3 regions of the Gallalistipes aquisgranensis genome follow, and region 2 is predicted to be linked to each of the others. Evidence: riboswitches for the same ligand, from Rfam matches in the RefSeq annotation. Region 2 holds a riboswitch; each other region holds the start of a gene.
The links. Region 2 has a riboswitch for cobalamin ahead of INF32_RS04335 (DUF5074 domain-containing protein). Riboswitches for the same ligand answer to the same signal wherever they lie in the genome.

Region 1 (6,120 bases), on a different contig from region 2:
CTACTCAGACACGGACAGAGCCAGTGGAACCTCGAGAACCGCTTTACGGGATGGACCGACGTGGACCTGACCGAACAGGGCGTGAAAGAGGCGCTCCGGGCAGGCGACCTGATGCAGGAGGCGGGCCTCGTCTTCGACAGGGCTTTCACCTCCTATCTCAAGCGCGCCGTGAAGACCCTCGACAACGTGCTCGACCGGATGAACCTCGACTGGATTCCGGTCGAAAAGGACTGGAGGCTCAACGAAAAGCACTACGGAGCCCTGCAAGGACTGAACAAGGCCGAAACCGCAGCCGAATACGGCGATGAACAAGTGCTCCTGTGGCGCCGCAGCTACGACATTCCAGCTCCGGCCCTCGGCGGGGACGATCCGCGCAATCCCCGGTTCGACATCCGGTACCGGAACGTCCCGCCCGGAGAACTTCCCCTGACGGAATCGCTCAAGGAGACGATCAAACGGTGTCTTCCCTACTGGAAGGAGACGATCCTCCCCTCGCTGCGAACGGCCGACCAATTGCTGGTGGTCGCCCACGGCAACAGCCTGCGGGGCATTATCAAGCATCTGAAACAGATATCCGACCACGACATCGTGAGTCTGAATCTGCCTACGGCGGTCCCTTACGTCTTCGAATTCGACGACGACCTGCGACCGGTCAAGGACTATTTTCTGGGCGACCCGGAAGAGATACGCAAACTGATGGAAGCCGTGGCCAACCAGGCCAAGGGTAGCAAATAGCCCCTGCTGCCATAAGAAAAGGCGCTCCGATGGAGCGCCTTTTTCCGTTCCGGGCAACCGGTCTTTCTCCCCGCCGGGGACATTCCCTCAGGAGACAAGGCGGGTTATTATGGCAAATAACTACATCCCTCTCTCAGCCGGCTCCTGCCGAAACGACACCCGGACAGGGAAAAACGGTTTCCGGACACGGATCATACCTACCCGACCGAACAGCGGACAAGGCGGCTATCTGGCCAGCCAGGTCGCCTCGAACTGCTTCGTACTGTAAACTCCCGCACAGAACGGTACGGGGGTCTTATTGGCTTTGTCGTACTCGGCCAATTCGCAGGTAGAAGCATCGTAGGAGGCGAGTACATTGCCCTGAATGGGCACGATCAGACGATTCGTCCACGGATCGACAGCCATATAACCCATCAGCCCGTTGACATTTTCCGTCGTCTCCGAAATACTCGTTTTCGTCAGGGTGCCCGTCGTATAATCATAACGGCAGAAACTGTCCGTTGCATAATAATCATCGTCGTATCCCCCCGAGAAATAGAGAGCATCCTCTGTAAGACTGGCGCACATGGAAACATTGGGTGTATAGGTCATAACCGGGAAGTACACATCTATCTCCTTCTCGGACAGTATATTTCCGGAATGATCCATCTTGACGATTTTGGATTTGGAAGTGTAGGTATAAGTGGCGGTCCACCCCGAACCTGACACCTCGAAAGTACCGGAAACAGCCAGATACAGGTTCGCATCCCGGCCTTTGACCACATCCTTCACCTGGCGGCCTTCGAAAGTGATCCGTTTGACGACCCGATCCGTCGCCGGGTCAATAATCACGAGGCTCTCCCCGCACGAGGCATACACATAGCCACGGCTGACGAGCATGCGGGCCTTGGCCGCCCCCGATTTGGAGAATTCCCCGTAGGTTCCCTCAATATCGGAAGAAGCCATCTTTTTGGTTTTCAGATCGAACACCCGGATTCCCGAATGTGTTTCCATATCGGAGACGGCATACTGGATGTATATCTTATCGTTCACCACCGCGATATGCTGAGGATGATTGTCCAGCGCACCCAGATTGACCGTTTCGATAACGTCTTCGATTTTCAGCGTCTCCGCATTCAGAATCACGATCTGGCCGTCCCCGCCGTTATCGGTTCCTTTCTGGGAGACCAGATACATCCTGCCATCATAGATATACATATCTTCAAGATAGCTCCCCGCTTTGTGTCCCGGATTCGATTTCTCGTAAATATCCCCATCGGTCGCAAAGGTGGGGAACGCCGTGGAGTTCGGTGCGATGAAATACATCTCCCCGTTCTGGGAGGCATTGGCATTTCCCTCCATCAGGACATACACCCCCTCTTTCACGGGTTTTTCCGGCTCTTCCTCCGGCCATTCGGTCCCGTGCTTTTCACATCCTGCCACCGACACAAGAACGGCAGCCATCAAACAAAATCTGCTAAAAAAGTCCAGTTTCTTCATCGCGTATCGAAATTTGGTTTACGTCCTTATCAAACCGGATTTCACAATACACGACGAATCGTTCAGACAAATGCGGCGGCAGAAGCGGCCGATTCCATCCCATTCTCCGTAGGAATGTAAAATCCTCGATACCGGCAGGTCTTCTGACTCGTCTCGCTTCCAGGGCCTTCCCGGCAAAAACCAGTGGCTGTATTCCTGAAAGCACATCCCGGAGACGACCTCCGGGCGAGACTCACAGCAGCGGGAACTGTCGCCGACTTTCACGGCGTTCCCTTTTAATCCCCTTGTTACGGGAACCGATACGGAGTGCAAAAATGGAGTTTTTATTTCAATTTGCAAAAAACCGGGCCGTTTTTTTCGGATCAGAGCTTCTTTTCCACCAGCATCCGGATGAACCCGGCCGTCTCCTCCATGCCCAGCAGGGACGAGTCGATCGAGAAGTGGTAGGAAGCCGCATCGCCCCACTTCTTGTCCGTGTAAAAATCATAATAGGCGGCCCGGCTCTTGTCTGTCTTGGCAATCAGTTCGGCGGCCTGGCGCTCCGGCAGCCCGTTCCGCTGCATGACCGTGGCCACGCGCACCTCCGTCGGAGCGTGCACGAACACGCTGAAACAGAGCGGGTGGTCGCGCAGGATATAATCCGCACACCGGCCGACGATCACGCACGACTCGCGTTCGGCCACCCGGCGGATCGTCTCCGACTGGAAACGGAAGATGTTCTCGTTGGAGAGAATGCCGTCGTATCCGAAACCCATAGAAAGCGCATGCATGAAGGTCGTCGGGGCCCGTTCGTCCGCCCGGTCGAAAAATTCGCTGCAAAGTCCGCTCTCGCGGGCGGCCTCCTTCATCAGTTCCTTGTCGTAATAGGTGATCCCCAGCATTTCGGCCAGACGCCGGCCGATCACGCGGCCGCCGCTTCCGAACTGGCGACCCACGGTAATGACGAATTTCTGATCCATAACTTCTGTTTTAGAGGGTATTCTATAATTGCAGGGCCTCCTCCTCGCGGAACTTCTTCATCTGGCGGGTCAGCAAAACCGCGGCCAGAATCACGGCCATCGTATCGGCGATCGGCATGCTCACCCAAACCCCGAGGCTGCCCAGATGCGAGGGCAGGATCGCCAGCAGCGGAATCAGGAAAAGCATCTGACGGGTCAGCGACAGGAAAATGGCCTTCTGCGCCTTGCCGATCGACTGGAAGAAACTGGAGGTCACGATCTGGAACCCGACCAGCGGAAAGACGATCGTCACCACCTTCAACCCCTGTTCGGCCACGGCCAGCAGCTCCTCGTTGGTGGTGAAGAGCATCGAAATCTGCACGGGGAAGATATGGCTCAACAGAAATCCGGCCGTCGTCACACAGGTAGCCACCAGAATACCTTGCCGCAGGGTCCGCTTCACACGGTCGTACTTGCGGGCCCCGTAGTTGTACCCAACGATCGGCTGCATGCCCAGGTTCAGACCGGCCACGACCATCACGAACAGGAGCACCACGCGGTTGACGATGCCGTAGGCCCCGATATAGAGGTCGCCGCCGTTGTTCTTCAGCGCATTGTTGATGAAGATCACCACGATGCTGGCGCACACGTTGAGCAGGAACGGCGCCAGGCCGATCGACAGAATACCCCGAACGATCTTCGCTTTCAGCCGGAAAATGCTGCGCTGGAAATGGATGAAACTCTTCCGGCAGGAGAAATGGTGCAGTTCGATGCTCATGGCCACGGTCTGGGCGATCACGGTGGCCGTGGCCGATCCCTGGATACCCCACCCGAAGCCGAAGATCAGCAGGGGATTGAAGATGCAGTTGCAGACCACGGCGGTCAGCATGACGAACATCGCCTTGGTCGGATAGCCCGAAGCGCGGAGCATGTCGTTCAGTCCGAGGTAGATGTGCGTTACGACGTTTCCGGCCAGGATGATCCGCATGAAATCGCGGGCATAGGGGATGGTCACTTCGCTGGCCCCGAAAAAGTAGAGGATCGGGTCGAGGAACGTGAGGGTCACGGCCGTAAAGGAGAGACCGACGATCGTGTTGAGCAGCACCACGTTGCCCAGAATGGAATGGGCACTTTTCATATCGTTCTGTCCCAATTTGATGGACATCAGCGACGAGGCTCCGATACCCACCATCGAGCCGAAGGCCGAAGCGAGGTTCATCAAGGGCAGGGCGATGGCCAGCCCCGCGATTCCCAGCGGACCGACACCGTGACCGATGAAAATGCTGTCGATAATGTTATAGAGCGATGCGGAGGTCATCGCAATGATGGCGGGGATGGCGTAATGCAGCAACAGTTTCGAAATTTTCTCCGTACCCAATACTAACGGGCTGTTTTCATTCGGCATAGATCTTTTCTCTTATATTCTCGCCGCAAAGTTCGCAAAAATAGGCGGGAATCCGAAAAACGGCCTTCCATAATTTTTCCGGAATCGCTATTTTTGCCTTCCATACACCGGAGTGCCCGATCCCCTAACGACGGAAAGCCACATCCCCTCCGGAAAACAAAAAATGACATGACGGCATCCGAAACCTCCGCCCGGCAGATCGTCGGCAGACTCCTGGCTCTGGCCGATCCGGCCGCAGCCCGAAAGATGAAACGCTACGCCATTTCCACCGAACACGCGCTCGGTATTCCGATTCCCGTGCTGCGCTCCATCGCCCGCGAATACCGCCCCGACCACCCCCTGGCACTGGCCCTGTGGAACGAACCGTGGCACGAATGCCGCCTGCTCGCCCCGATGGTGGCCGACCCGTCCCTCACGACACCGGAGTTGATCGACTCATGGAGTGCCGGTTTCGACTCGTGGGACATCTGCGACCAGTGCTGCACGAATCTGTTCCGCCACACACCCCATGCGTTCGGCAAGATCGCCGAGTACGCACCCCGGCCGGAGGAGTTCGTCCGCCGCACGGCCTTCTCCCTCATCGCCACCCTCGCCGTCGGCGACAAAAAAGCGCCGGACGAAAAATTCCTCCCCCTGTTCGGCCTGATCGAGACCTTCTCGACCGATCCGCGCAATTTTGTAAAAAAAGCGGTGAACTGGGCACTCCGCCAGACCGGAAAACGCAACCGGAGGCTCCACGGACCGGCACTGGAACTGAGCCGTCGCCTCTCCCTCTCGTCCGATGCCACGGCCCGCTGGATCGGGCGCGACGCGCTCCGGGAACTCTCCGATCCGAAGATCATCGCCCGCATCAAACCCTAAACCGCGCACCGGGAAAAACGCCGGGGGGCGGAACGCTTCCCCGCCGACCATCCCGGCAATCCCCGCTCCACAGGCCCGGCCGGAAGAAACGGCCGCACAAAGGTTCCAGCCGCCCGCATCAAAAAGGCACTCCCCCGCCACAGACGATGCGGCAGGGGAGGAATATAATCCGTACGGGACAGTTTCCCGGAAAGGCGACAGGCTGCGGCCCTCTATTTGTGCCGGCGCTCCAGCTCCTTCTCCAGGTCGGCGATGGAACACCCGGTGGCTTCGAGCAGCACCAGCAGGTGATAGACCAGGTCCGAGGCTTCGTAGATCATGTCGGCCTTGTTCCGGGCCACCGCTTCGATCACCGTCTCCACGGCCTCCTCGCCCACCTTCTGCGCGATCTTGTTCACCCCGCGCTGGAAAAGTTTCGTGGTGTAGGAGCCCTCCGGCATGTCCCGGTGGCGCTGGCGGATCACCCGCTCCAACTGCCGGATGAAGCCTTCGGTACAGGGAACCCGCTCCCCTGCCTCGACACGGGCCCTCGTCTCCCGGTCGGCGAAACAGCTCACAGTACCCGTGTGACAGGTAGGTCCGTGGGGTACGACCCGGATCAGCAACGTGTCGGCATCGCAGTCCGCCGCAACGGAAACCACGTCGAGATAGTTTCCGCTGGTCTCGCCCTTCGTCCAGAGCCGGCCCTTCGTCCGGCTGTAA
Region 2 (6,120 bases):
GTCCGGTAGGTACGGTGTTGGGACTGCTTTCCCGTTATTCCTTGTTCCGTCCGGAGATTGACCCGCAGAGGTGTAATGCCTGTGGTTTGTGTTCCCGTGCGTGCAAGGCTTCCTGTATCGACGGCAAAGCCCATAGGATTGATTACAGCCGCTGCGTGACCTGCCTGGACTGCATTGAGACCTGTACTCACGGGGCTATCCGTTACGATTTCCGTTTCAAGAAGCGGCAACCGCAGCCAGTCGCCGCAGTCGGAGAGAAGACGTCGGAGACGGATGCCGCCCGCAGGGGATTCCTTACGGGTTTGGGATTGTTGGCCGGTACTGCAGCTCTCCGGGCTCAGGAGAAAAAAGTGGATGGCGGCCTGGCCGTTATCCTGGACAAACAGATTCCGAACCGTGCCACCCCGATCGTTCCGCCGGGTGCCCAGGGGCTCCGCCACATGCGAACCCATTGTACGGGCTGTCAGCTCTGCGTTGCGGTGTGCCCTACCGGTGTATTGAGACCGTCGGCCGGACTGGAGACCCTGATGCAGCCCGAAATGTCCTACGAACGCGGTTATTGCCGTCCGGAGTGCGGGAAATGTGCGGAGGTGTGTCCGACGGATGCGATCCGCCTCACCGACCTGGCTGAGAAATCGTCCGTTCAGATCGGGCATGCCGTCTGGATAAGTCGGAATTGCGTGCCGCTGACGGACGGTGTGGAGTGCGGAAATTGTGCCCGCCATTGTCCCACGGGAGCCATTACGATGGTCGCATCCGATCCCGAAGCGGAGAACTCCCCGAAAATACCGGCCGTGAACGTCGAACGCTGCATCGGTTGCGGTGCCTGCGAGAACCTTTGCCCGGCCCGGCCCTTCAGTGCCATCTATGTGGAGGGGCACGAACAACACCGAACGATCTAAATTTGAAATCACTATGGAAACGAAAGGCAAAAAGATAGATCGCCGTGAATTTCTCCGCCGGATCGGAGCAGGAGCCGCGGTCACCTCGGCGGCGGTGCTGGCCGGCTGCGGAGGGAAAAACACGCCCGTATTGGGTGGCCAGCCGGTACAGGGCGAGGTCCCGACCGACCGGATGACTTACCGGACCAATCCGAAAACCGGGGAACGGGTGTCGCTTTTAGGGTACGGCTGCATGCGCTGGCCGACGCTCGGCGGAGAGGACGGTGCGGACGAACTCGACCAGGAGACGATCAACCGGTTGGTGGACTATGCCATCGGACACGGGGTGAACTATTTCGACACGTCGCCGGCCTATTGCAAGGGACGATCCGAAAGGGCTACGGGTATCGCTCTGAGCCGTTATCCGCGTGAAAAATATTTCATCGCCACTAAACTGTCGAATTTCGCTCCGAGCACCTGGAGCCGGGAAGCGTCGATGGCCATGTACCGCAACTCCATGAAAGAGCTTCAGGTGAACTATCTGGACTATTATCTGCTTCACGGAATCGGTATGGGAGGCGACGGAATGGGGGCGTTCCGATCCCGTTACGAGGAGAACGGAATGCTCGATTTTCTGCTGGCGGAACGTGAGGCCGGGCGTATCCGCAACCTCGGTTTCTCCTATCACGGGGATATCCGCGTGTTCGATTACCTGCTGTCGCAGCACGACCGGTATAAATGGGACTTCGTGCAGATCCAGCTCAACTACGTGGACTGGAAACATGCCAAGGAGGTCAACGCACGCAATACGGATGCCGAATATCTTTACGGGGAGTTGGCGAAACGGGGTATTCCGGCCGTCATCATGGAGCCGCTTCTGGGCGGACGGCTTTCGAACGTGCACGACCATATCGCGGCCAAACTTCGTCAGCGCCGGCCCGAGGCGAGCGTCGCTTCGTGGGCTTTCCGGTTCGCCGGTTCGTTTCCGGGAGTGCTGACGGTGCTGAGCGGTATGACCTATATGGAACATTTGCAGGACAATCTGCGCACCTATTCGCCGCTCGAGGAGCTGACCGACGACGACAAGGCTTTTCTCGAAGAGACGGCTCAGGCTCTGCTGCGTTATCCGACTATTCCTTGCAACGACTGCAAATACTGTATGCCCTGTCCCTACGGGCTGGACATTCCGGGAATCCTACTTCACTTCAACAAGTGTATCAACGAGGGGAATATGCCTTCCTCGTCGCAGGATGCCAACTACCGGCGGGCCCGCCGGATATTCCTAGTGGGGTACGACCGTTCGGTGCCCCGTCTGCGGCAGGCCGACCACTGTATCGGTTGCGGGCAATGCAATCCGCACTGTCCGCAGGGAATCGACATTCCCCGGCAGATGCAGCGCATCGACCGGTTCGTGGAAGACCTCAAACAGGGGCGGGTATTTTAAATACCTGCCTTTTTTTGTTTTGTTGTATATAATTTCGGCGCAAAATGTTACCTTTGCGCCAGCAATGGTTCGATAACCGTCTCTTCGGAGACGGCTCGATTAAAAGGGAATGCCGTGCGAATCGGCAACAGTTTCCGCTGCTGTATGTTCCTGCCTTGCCGTTCGGGAAATCCCTGCGGCAGGGTCAAAAAGTTTTAAAATTACGCCACTGGTATTGCTGTTGCCGGGAAGGCTTTAAAACAGGAACGAGTCAGAAGACCTGCCTGCATCGGATTTTACAGACCTGCGGTTTACGGGTGGCTGTGAAAAACATACTTCCATGCCTGTCTTCGGCTTGCTGTAAAATCTGATTGTTTTTTAATTTTTATTAATTAAAAGTTTACAGCAAAATGAAGAATTTTTTCTGTTGTGCGTTGGCCTTGGCCGTGTTCGTATCCTGCGGCAAGGACGAGGGCGGGAATGAAGAGGGGACGCTCGTCCCGAAAATCACGGGCATCGCTTTTTCCGATGGGCAGAGCCTTGCGAATGGAATCAATCTCGATGTGGACAGCGATCCGGTGACGATCACCCTCAGCGCTGAAGATGCCGATTCTTACAAATGGACGCTGGACGGCGAGGAAATAACCTCGGCCAGCGGCAATTCCTGTCGGTTTTCCGATACGAAGTGGTCCGGTGCTTACACACTGACCGTGTCGCTGACCAACAGCCGGTACGCTACGACGGCCGACACTTCCTTTACGATCAATGTGAACGGTCCTTACAGGGGAAAACTGCTGGCGATCGGAGGCGAAGGAGGAATTACCGTCTTGAACGAGGATTATTCTACGTTCGAAAGCGACAAACGGATCAGTGGTGTTTCGGCCAATCAGGGGGCCGCATTGTATGGAAATGATCTGTACGTTACGGTGGGAGGAGATAACCCTCTGGTCATTGCCGATCCCCAGACTTTGAAGGCCAAAAAAGTGATTGAGAAGGGAAACAGCGGAGACAAAGAGACGTTTCCCTCCTGCGGAACTATTTACAGAACCTTTAAGGTGGACGACCGGAAAGCCTATATCATCTGTGCCCAGAGTGCAACCATCGGAGGCTTTCAGGTCGTGGACCTGACGGAAAGGAAAGTGGTCCGGCATGTGGTCGTTCCCAAAAACATTCCCGAGTTGATGTGTCGCCTGGGCGATAAGGTGTTGGGTGCAACCTCAGAAGGCTTGTACACCGTCGATCCGGAGACCGATGCGGTGACACCTGTTTCTGCTGCTTTCGGGGAGAACCGTCATGTGGTGGGTCTCACTGTCGGAAACGAGGGCGAGATCTATGTGGCGGTAGGAGCCGAGTTCAGCGGCATGAGTGCCGTGGCCGGTTCTTCCGGCAAGATCGTTCGTCTGAACGGGACGACTTTTGCCGTGGAAAAAGAGTATCCGTTGTCGGGTGCGCTGCTGAATGCTTATACGATGGGGTACACCGACGGCTCGGGGCTGCGTCATCTGCCCGGTGAAAATGCGTTGCTGTTCTATGGTAAGGACTCATTTATGTATGGAGCCAAAACCAATGTCTATCTGTTCGATTTGAATGCGGAAAGGTTGACGATGATCAGTACCGGTCAGTCTCTCGGTTCTGCCGGTACGCTCGATTTGAGTTATGACCGCAAAACCGTTTTTGGCGGATTCGGCTCTTATTCGTATGCTTTCTATCGTTTCGATTTGAGCACCGGAACTTCGGCGAAATTGTGTAATGGAAACGGTTACAGCGCCGGTTCGGTGATCGATCTGCGGTAGAGACGCCCGCTCCCGACAGGAAGGCGTTTATCAAACCCGGCAAGAAAAAGTGAATACTAATAATCAAATGTATCATTCCATGAAAAAAATCTTTACAGCACTGGCTTGTTCGGTCGTATTGTTCTCCGGCTGCCAGAAAGAGGATCTGGAACTGAACGTCACTATCGCCATGGATGACGAGGTGGTCGCTACGGTTGGGCAGACCAAGCAGTTGACGGCGACGGTCACTCCGCAGGAGGTGGCCCTGTCGGCAGCTATTCTGTGGGAGAGCGGAGACCCGTCGATCGCCACGGTGAATGCAAGCGGTCTGGTAACCGCTCTTTCCGTCGGGACGACCGTCATCACGGCCAAATTGCAGAACGATGCCTCCGTTTCGGCCCAGTGTACCCTGCAGGTGGTGAATCCGGGCGAAGACCCCGATGCCATCGTGGTTTTCGAGGACAGCAAGTTCGAAACCTTCATCCTGCTCAGCTACGACATGAACGAGGATGGCAAGCTGCAGGCTTCGGAGGCGAAAAAGATCGTCGATCTCAACGTTGCCATGAAAGGGTTCAGCTCCCTGAAAGGGATCGAGTTCTTCACCGGTCTCGAAACGTTGTACTGCGAATACAACTCCCTGAAGACGCTGGATGTCACCAATTGTCCCGATTTGCGCGAACTGGTCTGCTACAACAATGGCATCTCTTCGCTCGACGTTTCGAAGAATACCAGGCTGGAGGTACTGAACTGCAATTACAACAGCGGTATTTCCGAACTGGATGTCACCAACTGTCCGGACTTGCGGACGCTGGAGTGCGGGGGGAACGCACTGACCGAATTGGATGTTACGAAAAATCCGAAACTGGAGCGGCTGAGGGCCGATTACAACAGGTTCGACCATCTCGATGTGTCGCAAAACCCGGAGCTCCGTTACCTTGATGTTTCGTACTCGTCCTATTTCGTGAGCACGGCCACTCAGAAGTATAATTCCATCGGCGAAATCGACCTGAGCAACAATGCCAAACTGGAGTATTTCAACGGCAACATGTGTGCCTTCAAACAGTTGGATCTGAGTGCCAACAAGGAACTCCGCAACCTGCGTTGCCTGCGTAACGAGCTGACTTCGCTCGATGTGAGCAACAACACCAAACTGACTACTCTGGTGTGCAGCAACAATCCGATCGGTGCGCTGGACATTACGATGTGTCCCGAGATCGACACGCTCTGGTGCGAGGACAACGGTCTCGAAGTGCTCGATCTGACGCAGTCCCGGGAGCTGAGGTGGTTGAACTGTTCCCGTAACGAGATCGGAGAGCTCGATTTCAGCCATACGAAACTTTGCTATCTGCTCGGGCAGGAGAACAAAATCTCCCGGATCAACATGGGTACCGCTGTGTTGGGAACGGCGACCTCGCCCAATTACCTGTACATGAAACTCAACGACAACCGCATCGAGAGTATAGATCTGAGCAATCAGCCTCATCTGGCCTGGCTGGAGATCAAAAACAACAATCTCTCTTCCCTCGACGTCAATGCCTGCACGCGTCTGCGCGGTATACTCTGTAGCGACAATCCGCAGATGAGCGAATTCCGGTTCGAACGCCTCGGCGAGGTCTGGGAGATACGGTGCGAAGGCTGCAACCTCTCGGGAGAGCTCGATTTTTCGGGTATTTCGGGACTGAGCAAAATATCCTGTCAGGAGAACAACCTTTCCACGCTTTATGTCTGGGAGGGCTTCGACGAAGATGCCACCTATTTTTTTGCCGATCACACCACGGGCTTTTCCGGCACGCTGAAATGTTACGTGAAGGACGATACCGCTGTGTGGGTCGTGAAGAAATAAGTGTCCCTGCGATTCCAGAAGGGAGGGAGCCGAATCGTTCGGCTCCCTCTTCTCTTTGTGACAGGCCTTTATCTCGGCGGGTTGGCAGACAGGGTAGACCTTTTGCGGCGGTGTACGGGCCGACAGGTCGGAACACCGGTTTCCTATCTCTTTTTCCCCCAGTTGGGGCGGATACCGATGAAGAAACCGTAGTTCTGCTGG
Region 3 (6,120 bases), 940 kb from region 2:
GCTTCGCGCTGTTTATTCCCGACTGTAAATATCGCCAATATTTTTCACTATCCACAGGAATAGACAGACAAGTTTGTGTCAGACACACCACGTGCTGCACGGGCTCGTCTTGTTGGTGGAAGGAACCTTGGCGAATCCTACAGTTGAACAAGTTCGGGCCCGTGCTTTTTTCCCTTCCCTTTTCTCCCTCCGCAGAACACCGTTTCCCTGTCTTCATAAAAAAGAACGGTCCGAAGACCGCTCTGTCGCCCCCCAAAAGGCAAACCGGACGGAATCCGTCACCAGAAACGGGCCGTGATGTCCTCCATGCGCACACCGCCCCGCTCCGCCCGTATGCGATAGAGCCGCTGGTTGGTCGTCCGGCTGCGGAGCCCCCCGCACCGTTCCACATAGGGTCCCAGTTTCAGATAATCGAACAACCCGGCATCGACTTCCTCCGGCAGCCGGTTCCGGCCCGAATACCACGCCGTACGTAACCCGGGATAAGCCTCCCGGAGCCACCGGGCCAGCGCGGCCACCTCCCCCGGAGCGCCGTCGCCCCCCATGAAACAGAGGCAGGTAACCGATCCGCCGTACTGTTCCAGCAGTGCCTCCACCTCCTCCGGAACCAGGAGCCGTCCTTCGTCCCGCCACAGATAAGGACTGTGACAGCCCGGACAACCGTTCGGACAACCCGAGATATTGACCGCGAGCGTCACTTCGTCCGGTATCTCCTGAAAGACGATATCGTAACTTACGAATTTAAGCATCTCTTTTTCTGTTTGCCGTTCCGGAAAAGCGAACGGCCCATGTCCGGACCGCCCCTTTTCCTGCCGGTTTTCACACCTGTTCCGAACCGTGCGCGTAATGACGGCGGGCCGCCTCCTTCTGGCGCGCCCGGGAGAAATTGCTCACCCGCTTCAGATAACCGATCACGCGCGTCAGATAGTCCGTATTGCGGCTGTGACACACGGGGCACTCCTGCAGATAGCGTTTGTCGATATGTCCACAGTCGTTGCAGACCGTATTGGGAATGTTGAAGGTAAAATAGTTCGTCCCTTCGCGGGCGGCCACCCGCAACAGCTGGCGGTACTGCGGAGCGCTCAGATGCTCGTCCAGGTTCATGTGCAGGGCCGATCCTCCGGTCAGGTGCTCCACATAATGGCGGCCGTGCAGCCGGAAACGGTCGAGCACGTTGAGCGAGGAGTCCTCCACCACGTAGAAATAGCTGTTGTAGCAGTCGCGCGGCACCGCATAACCGTCCTCCCGGTCCCACTTGGCATGCTTCACCCCCACGTTCTCGGCCGGGATCATCTCGCAGTTGAAGAGCACCTCTTTCGTGCGGTACTGCTTGTTATAGCGCTCCACAATCCCCAGCACATCCTGCACGAAGGAACGGTAGCGTTCGTTGTCGTTGATGGGAATCCCGAGAAATTCGGCTGCCTCGACCAGTCCGTTCACCCCGACGGTCAGATACTGGCGGGCCATATTGATATACCCGGCATCGAACAGCGGAAGCATCCCCTTGCCCTGAAGCACCTTCAGATTCTCGTTGTAGGCCAACTGGAATTTGTGTACCAGATCGACCACCTCCGAGAGGAAAACGGTGTAGTCCGTTCCCTGCCGCACGGCGTACTGGATACAGCGGTTCAGGTTGATCGTCAGCACGCTTTTCGACCCCGTAGAGACGCCTCCGGCACCGAGCGTGTAACTGAACCCGTTGTCCTGTATCTCGTTGCGCAGGCGGCAGCAGCTGCTGAGCGAATCGGCGTTGTCGCTCATATAGGTGAAGAAGGAGTGGCCCTCCGCATACATCTGCGCCGTAAAATCGCCGTATTCCCGGTCCTTCACATCCCCGTTCTCCGAGAGCAGGGCCATGGTCTCCACGGGGAAGGTCAGCACCGTTTTCGTCCGTTCGGCGTTGAACCAGCGCATGAACCGGCGCTGCAGCCAGTCGAGCGTCTCCCACCGGGGACGCGAACCGTCCGGGAAGAAGAAGTTGCCGAAAAGACTCTCGAAATAGAACCGGTCGTAATAGGCTATGTTCCAGAAAACGGCCTGGAAATTCCGGGCCCCCGTAGGCTGGTTGATCGAATAGACGATCTGTTCGAAACAGTCGGTAATCACCTTGTCCAGCGTCCTCTGCCGGAGCGAAAGATCGACCACGCGGTCAGTATCGGCTATGTAGTCGTCGCCGTACTCCTGCCGGATAAAATAGTCGAGGTACATCAGGAACTCCGGCGTGGCGCAGGCCCCGCTGAGCATGCTGCTCACGATGAAGACCATATTGACGAAACCGCCGCAGAACGACTTGAGATTGGTCGGTTTCGTGGAGTTGCCCCCGATCGAGGCCGTGCCGCCGATCAGCCACGGGTACATGGTGATGCTGGCACAGTAGTTGGCCATGCTCGTCTCGTCGTTCTTGTAGATGAAATGACCGTCGAGCAGTTCAAGGTAACGGTCGGCCGTCGCCTTGCCGTACATCTGCTTGATCCGGTCGCAGAGCAGCCGGCGGTTCAGGCGGATGAAGTTCGACTTGGGCAGTTCGCCGATCAGCGTGGCGATGTTCTTGTTCTCGACGTTGGCGTTGGCGTCGTACTTGCTGCCCGTGGCCGGATTCTCGGCCTCGCAGTAGTCGATCAGGAAAGCCAGCTTGTCGCGCACCTCCCGGTCTTCGAGGTGCTGCTGGCGGTAGATGATAAAGGACTTGGCCACCCCGTAATACCCGTGGCTCATCAGGGCCAGCTCCACCTGGTTCTGTATCTCCTCCACGGTGGTCCCCGCACAGATGTAGAGACTGGAAGTCAGTTTTTCGAGCACCGCCTCGGAGGGTTCCTTGCCCACCGAGCGGAAAGCCTTGGCGATCGCCGCCGTGATCTTGTCCATCGAGAAGGGCTCCCGCGTCCCGTCCCGCTTCACGATCGTAAATTCCGATCCGTTCATCGTTTTCATTCGTTTTAAAGGTTCCACATGCGTTCTCCCGGCGGACGACTCCGCCGCGGCGTCCCTGCGAAAATCCCCAGCGGGAAAAGGATCGGAAACACCCGGAACCCAGACACGCGGCACGCGCCGCCGTTCCGGTCTCTCCTGTCGCCCTAACTCCCGAAAGCAGGATCTATCGCTGGCATTTCCGGCAGGTCTTCTGACTCATCTCCTCCCCCGGGGCGCCTTCCCACAAAAACATTGCAGTGGCATCCTGCCCCGGGCTCGTCGAGAATTACAGCAGCGGGTACTGTCACCGATTCGCACGGTGTTCCCTCTTGCGGGACGGGGCCGTAACCCCGCCACCGGAAACAGTGTAAAAGTAGACATATTCGGAACCATTGTTCCTGCCGCACGGAGAAAACTATCATCTTTTTATCAACAATCCGCCCATTCCGGAAGAAATGCTTATTTTTGGGGGCGCGACCGAACGCACACCGAACGACCGGCAAGCATGGAGTGGCTGATGAATCTGGGATATACGGGGCTGTTCGTCGGGGCCTTTCTGGCCGCGACGGTTATCCCTTTTTCGTCCGACGTGATGCTGGTGGGTCTGCTGGCCGCCGGGGGCAATCCCTTCATCGCCATTCCCGTGGCCACTGCGGGCAACTGGCTGGGAGGGCTCACCTCCTACTGGCTCGGATGGCTCGGCCGCTGGGAGTGGATCGAACGGTGGCTGAAGGTCAAACAAGAGACGCTGGAACGGCAGAAATCCCGTGTGGACCGCTGGGGCAGCTGGCTGGCCCTGATGACGTGGCTGCCGCTGGTGGGCGACGTAATGGCCGTGGCGCTGGGATTCTACAAGACGGATTTCAAAAGGACGGCCCTCTTCATGCTGATCGGAAAAGGAGCCCGATTCGTGGCCTGGGCCGCCCTCTACTACTGGATATGGCCCGATCAATAACCCGAACGATATGATAAACCACGCAGAAGTCATCGCATTCGACGCCGACGATACGCTCTGGAGCAACGAACCGCATTTCCGGGATACGGAGAACCGGTATATCGGTCTGTTGGCGAAATACGATGCACCCGAACGCATCTCGGCCGCCCTCTACCGAACGGAAACCGCCAACATGGAGCTGCTGGGCTACGGAGCCAAAGCCTTCACGATCTCCATGCTCGAAACGGCGGTGCAGATCGCGGGCGAGCGTCTGACGGCCCGGGAGACCGCACAGATCGTCGAATGGGGCAAGTCGCTGCTCCGCATCCCGATCCTTCCGCTGGAGGGCGTACGGGAAACGCTGGAGAAGCTGAAGGAGAGAAACCGCTACCGGCTCGTCGTCGCCACCAAAGGCGACCTGCTCGACCAGGAGAGCAAACTGGAACGTTCGGGTCTGGCAGACTGCTTCGAACACACGGAGGTGATGTCCGACAAGGGGGAGAAGGAGTATGCCCGCCTGATGGCAAGGCTGGGCGTGTCTCCGGACCGGTTCGTCATGGTCGGCAACTCCCTCCGGTCGGACATCCGGCCCGTACTCGCGCTGGGCGGCTATGCCGTATACATTCCTTTCGAAGTGACCTGGGAACACGAAAAGGCGGAACCGATCGAACATCCGCATCTGCGGCAACTGAGCCGTTTCGAAGAGCTCGCCGGTCTTTTCTGACAGGTGCCGGACCGCAAAACGGCCCGTTCCGCCGGTCATTCCCTTCTTCCGGCAATCCGCCTGCGGCACCCTGCATCCCGAAACGGGAAAATACGGAAGGAGGGGAGCGTTTCGCCGCTCCCCTCCTTCTCCATATCTCCGGTTCCGGCGGTCAGTTCACCACCCGGCAATAGCTCCGGTACTTGCCCATCACCCGGTCCACGAAAGCGAGCGTCTCGCCGCTCCCCGTGAACCGGCCGTGCCGCACCACCTCGTCCTCCAGATAGGCGGGATCGGCCTTGCACCGCAGGAAAAACGACACGTCGGCCCATGAATTCGGATCGCCTCCGTATTTGGCGGCCAGTCCCCGGGCATCCATCACGTGGCCGATTCCTCCGTTGTAACAGGCCAGGATCAGGCTCATGCGGTCCTCGAAAGGCATCCGCTCCGGCAGTTTCAGCGTCCGCTCGATCTTGCCCAGCAAACGCGCGGCCAGCCGCACGTTGATCTCCGGTTTCATGATTTCGCTCTCGTGCACACCGAACTGGCGCGCCACGACCGGCATGATCTGCATCAGTCCCCGCGCGCCTCGCCGGGATACGATATAGGCATTGAACCGCGATTCGTTGTAGGCGATGGCCGAGAGCAGGCGCCAGTCGTACCCCTCCTCCTGCGCCACGCTGCGGATCAGGTCGTCCCACGCCGAAATACCGCCCGGCACCCGGCGTCCGTCGCCGATGAACTGCCCCACGATACCCCTCTCGAAATAGAGTTCGTTGAGCATGGCATACTCCTCTCCGTTGCGGTACCGCTCCAACCATGCGGCGAAGTGTCTCTTCAGCCCCGCACCTTCCCCCCCGAGCACGACACTCATGGAGACCGTGCCGGGAAAGGCACAGACCTGTTCGATGTTGCGTACCAGAGCACAGCCGAGCTGCGCCTCGCTCTTTTCGCAGATCAGCAGATCGTATTTCCCGTCGCCGAGCTCCTCCATCAGGTCGAAACTGTTGCGCGAAGAGAGAAACACGTTGCTGCCCCGAAGCGAATCGAGCAGCATCCCGTAATCGTCCGTCTTCCGGAAAACGTCGGGTACCATCAGACTGCGGCCTTCGAGCATACGTGCGGTCAGCCCTCCGCCGCGCTCCCGGAATCCGGCGGCCAGCCCCTTGCGGGCCAGCATCACGTAAGAGGTAGTATAGACGGGAAGCGCACGTGCGCTCCAGCTCCCTTCCACATGCGAGGAGAGCGTCGCCACGATATCCGCTTTCCCTTCGGCCAGCAGCCGGGCGCACGAATCGGGCGCGCTCTGCGGCACCACCTTCAGTTCGACGCCCAGTTCATCGGCATAGGCCCCGAGCAGGTCGTACTGGTAGCCGTACCCCTCACCGCCCAGCACGAAATAGCCGGGCATGTCCACGTCCATGGCCACCCGCAGCGTATCGCGCTCCTGCAGGAGGGACGACAGCCCTCCGCGGCGGCCGCAGTCGGAAAAGACAAAAAGAAAAAGAACCGGTACTAAAAAAAATACGTTCCGTTTAAACATAACAGATGTTTAGCGGGCAGCCGTCCGCCG

Region 1: another riboswitch for cobalamin. It lies ahead of INF32_RS09800 (DUF5074 domain-containing protein); the one in region 2 lies ahead of INF32_RS04335 (DUF5074 domain-containing protein).
Region 3: another riboswitch for cobalamin. It lies ahead of nrdD (anaerobic ribonucleoside-triphosphate reductase); the one in region 2 lies ahead of INF32_RS04335 (DUF5074 domain-containing protein).

Annotation. Positions count from the first base shown of each region.
Region 1 is NZ_JADCJY010000002.1:108,076-114,195, forward strand. Features, by position in the region: gene gpmA (2,3-diphosphoglycerate-dependent phosphoglycerate mutase) at 1-735, shown strand, start outside; gene INF32_RS09800 (DUF5074 domain-containing protein) at 961-2,178, opposite strand; cobalamin riboswitch at 2,331-2,530, opposite strand; gene INF32_RS09805 (cytidylate kinase-like family protein) at 2,577-3,173, opposite strand; gene INF32_RS09810 (MATE family efflux transporter) at 3,196-4,557, opposite strand; gene INF32_RS09815 (DNA alkylation repair protein) at 4,726-5,418, shown strand; gene hisIE (bifunctional phosphoribosyl-AMP cyclohydrolase/phosphoribosyl-ATP diphosphatase HisIE) at 5,631-6,120, opposite strand, start outside.
Region 2 is NZ_JADCJY010000001.1:1,123,908-1,130,027, reverse strand. Features, by position in the region: gene INF32_RS04345 (4Fe-4S binding protein) at 1-902, shown strand, start outside; gene INF32_RS04340 (aldo/keto reductase) at 916-2,325, shown strand; cobalamin riboswitch at 2,374-2,606, shown strand; gene INF32_RS04335 (DUF5074 domain-containing protein) at 2,715-4,097, shown strand; gene INF32_RS04330 (Ig-like domain-containing protein) at 4,177-5,919, shown strand; gene INF32_RS04325 (TonB-dependent receptor) at 6,063-6,120, opposite strand, start outside.
Region 3 is NZ_JADCJY010000001.1:2,059,555-2,065,674, forward strand. Features, by position in the region: gene nrdG (anaerobic ribonucleoside-triphosphate reductase activating protein) at 279-749, opposite strand; gene nrdD (anaerobic ribonucleoside-triphosphate reductase) at 820-2,922, opposite strand; cobalamin riboswitch at 3,095-3,286, opposite strand; gene INF32_RS08350 (YqaA family protein) at 3,416-3,865, shown strand; gene INF32_RS08355 (HAD family hydrolase) at 3,876-4,568, shown strand; gene INF32_RS08360 (MltF family protein) at 4,720-6,090, opposite strand.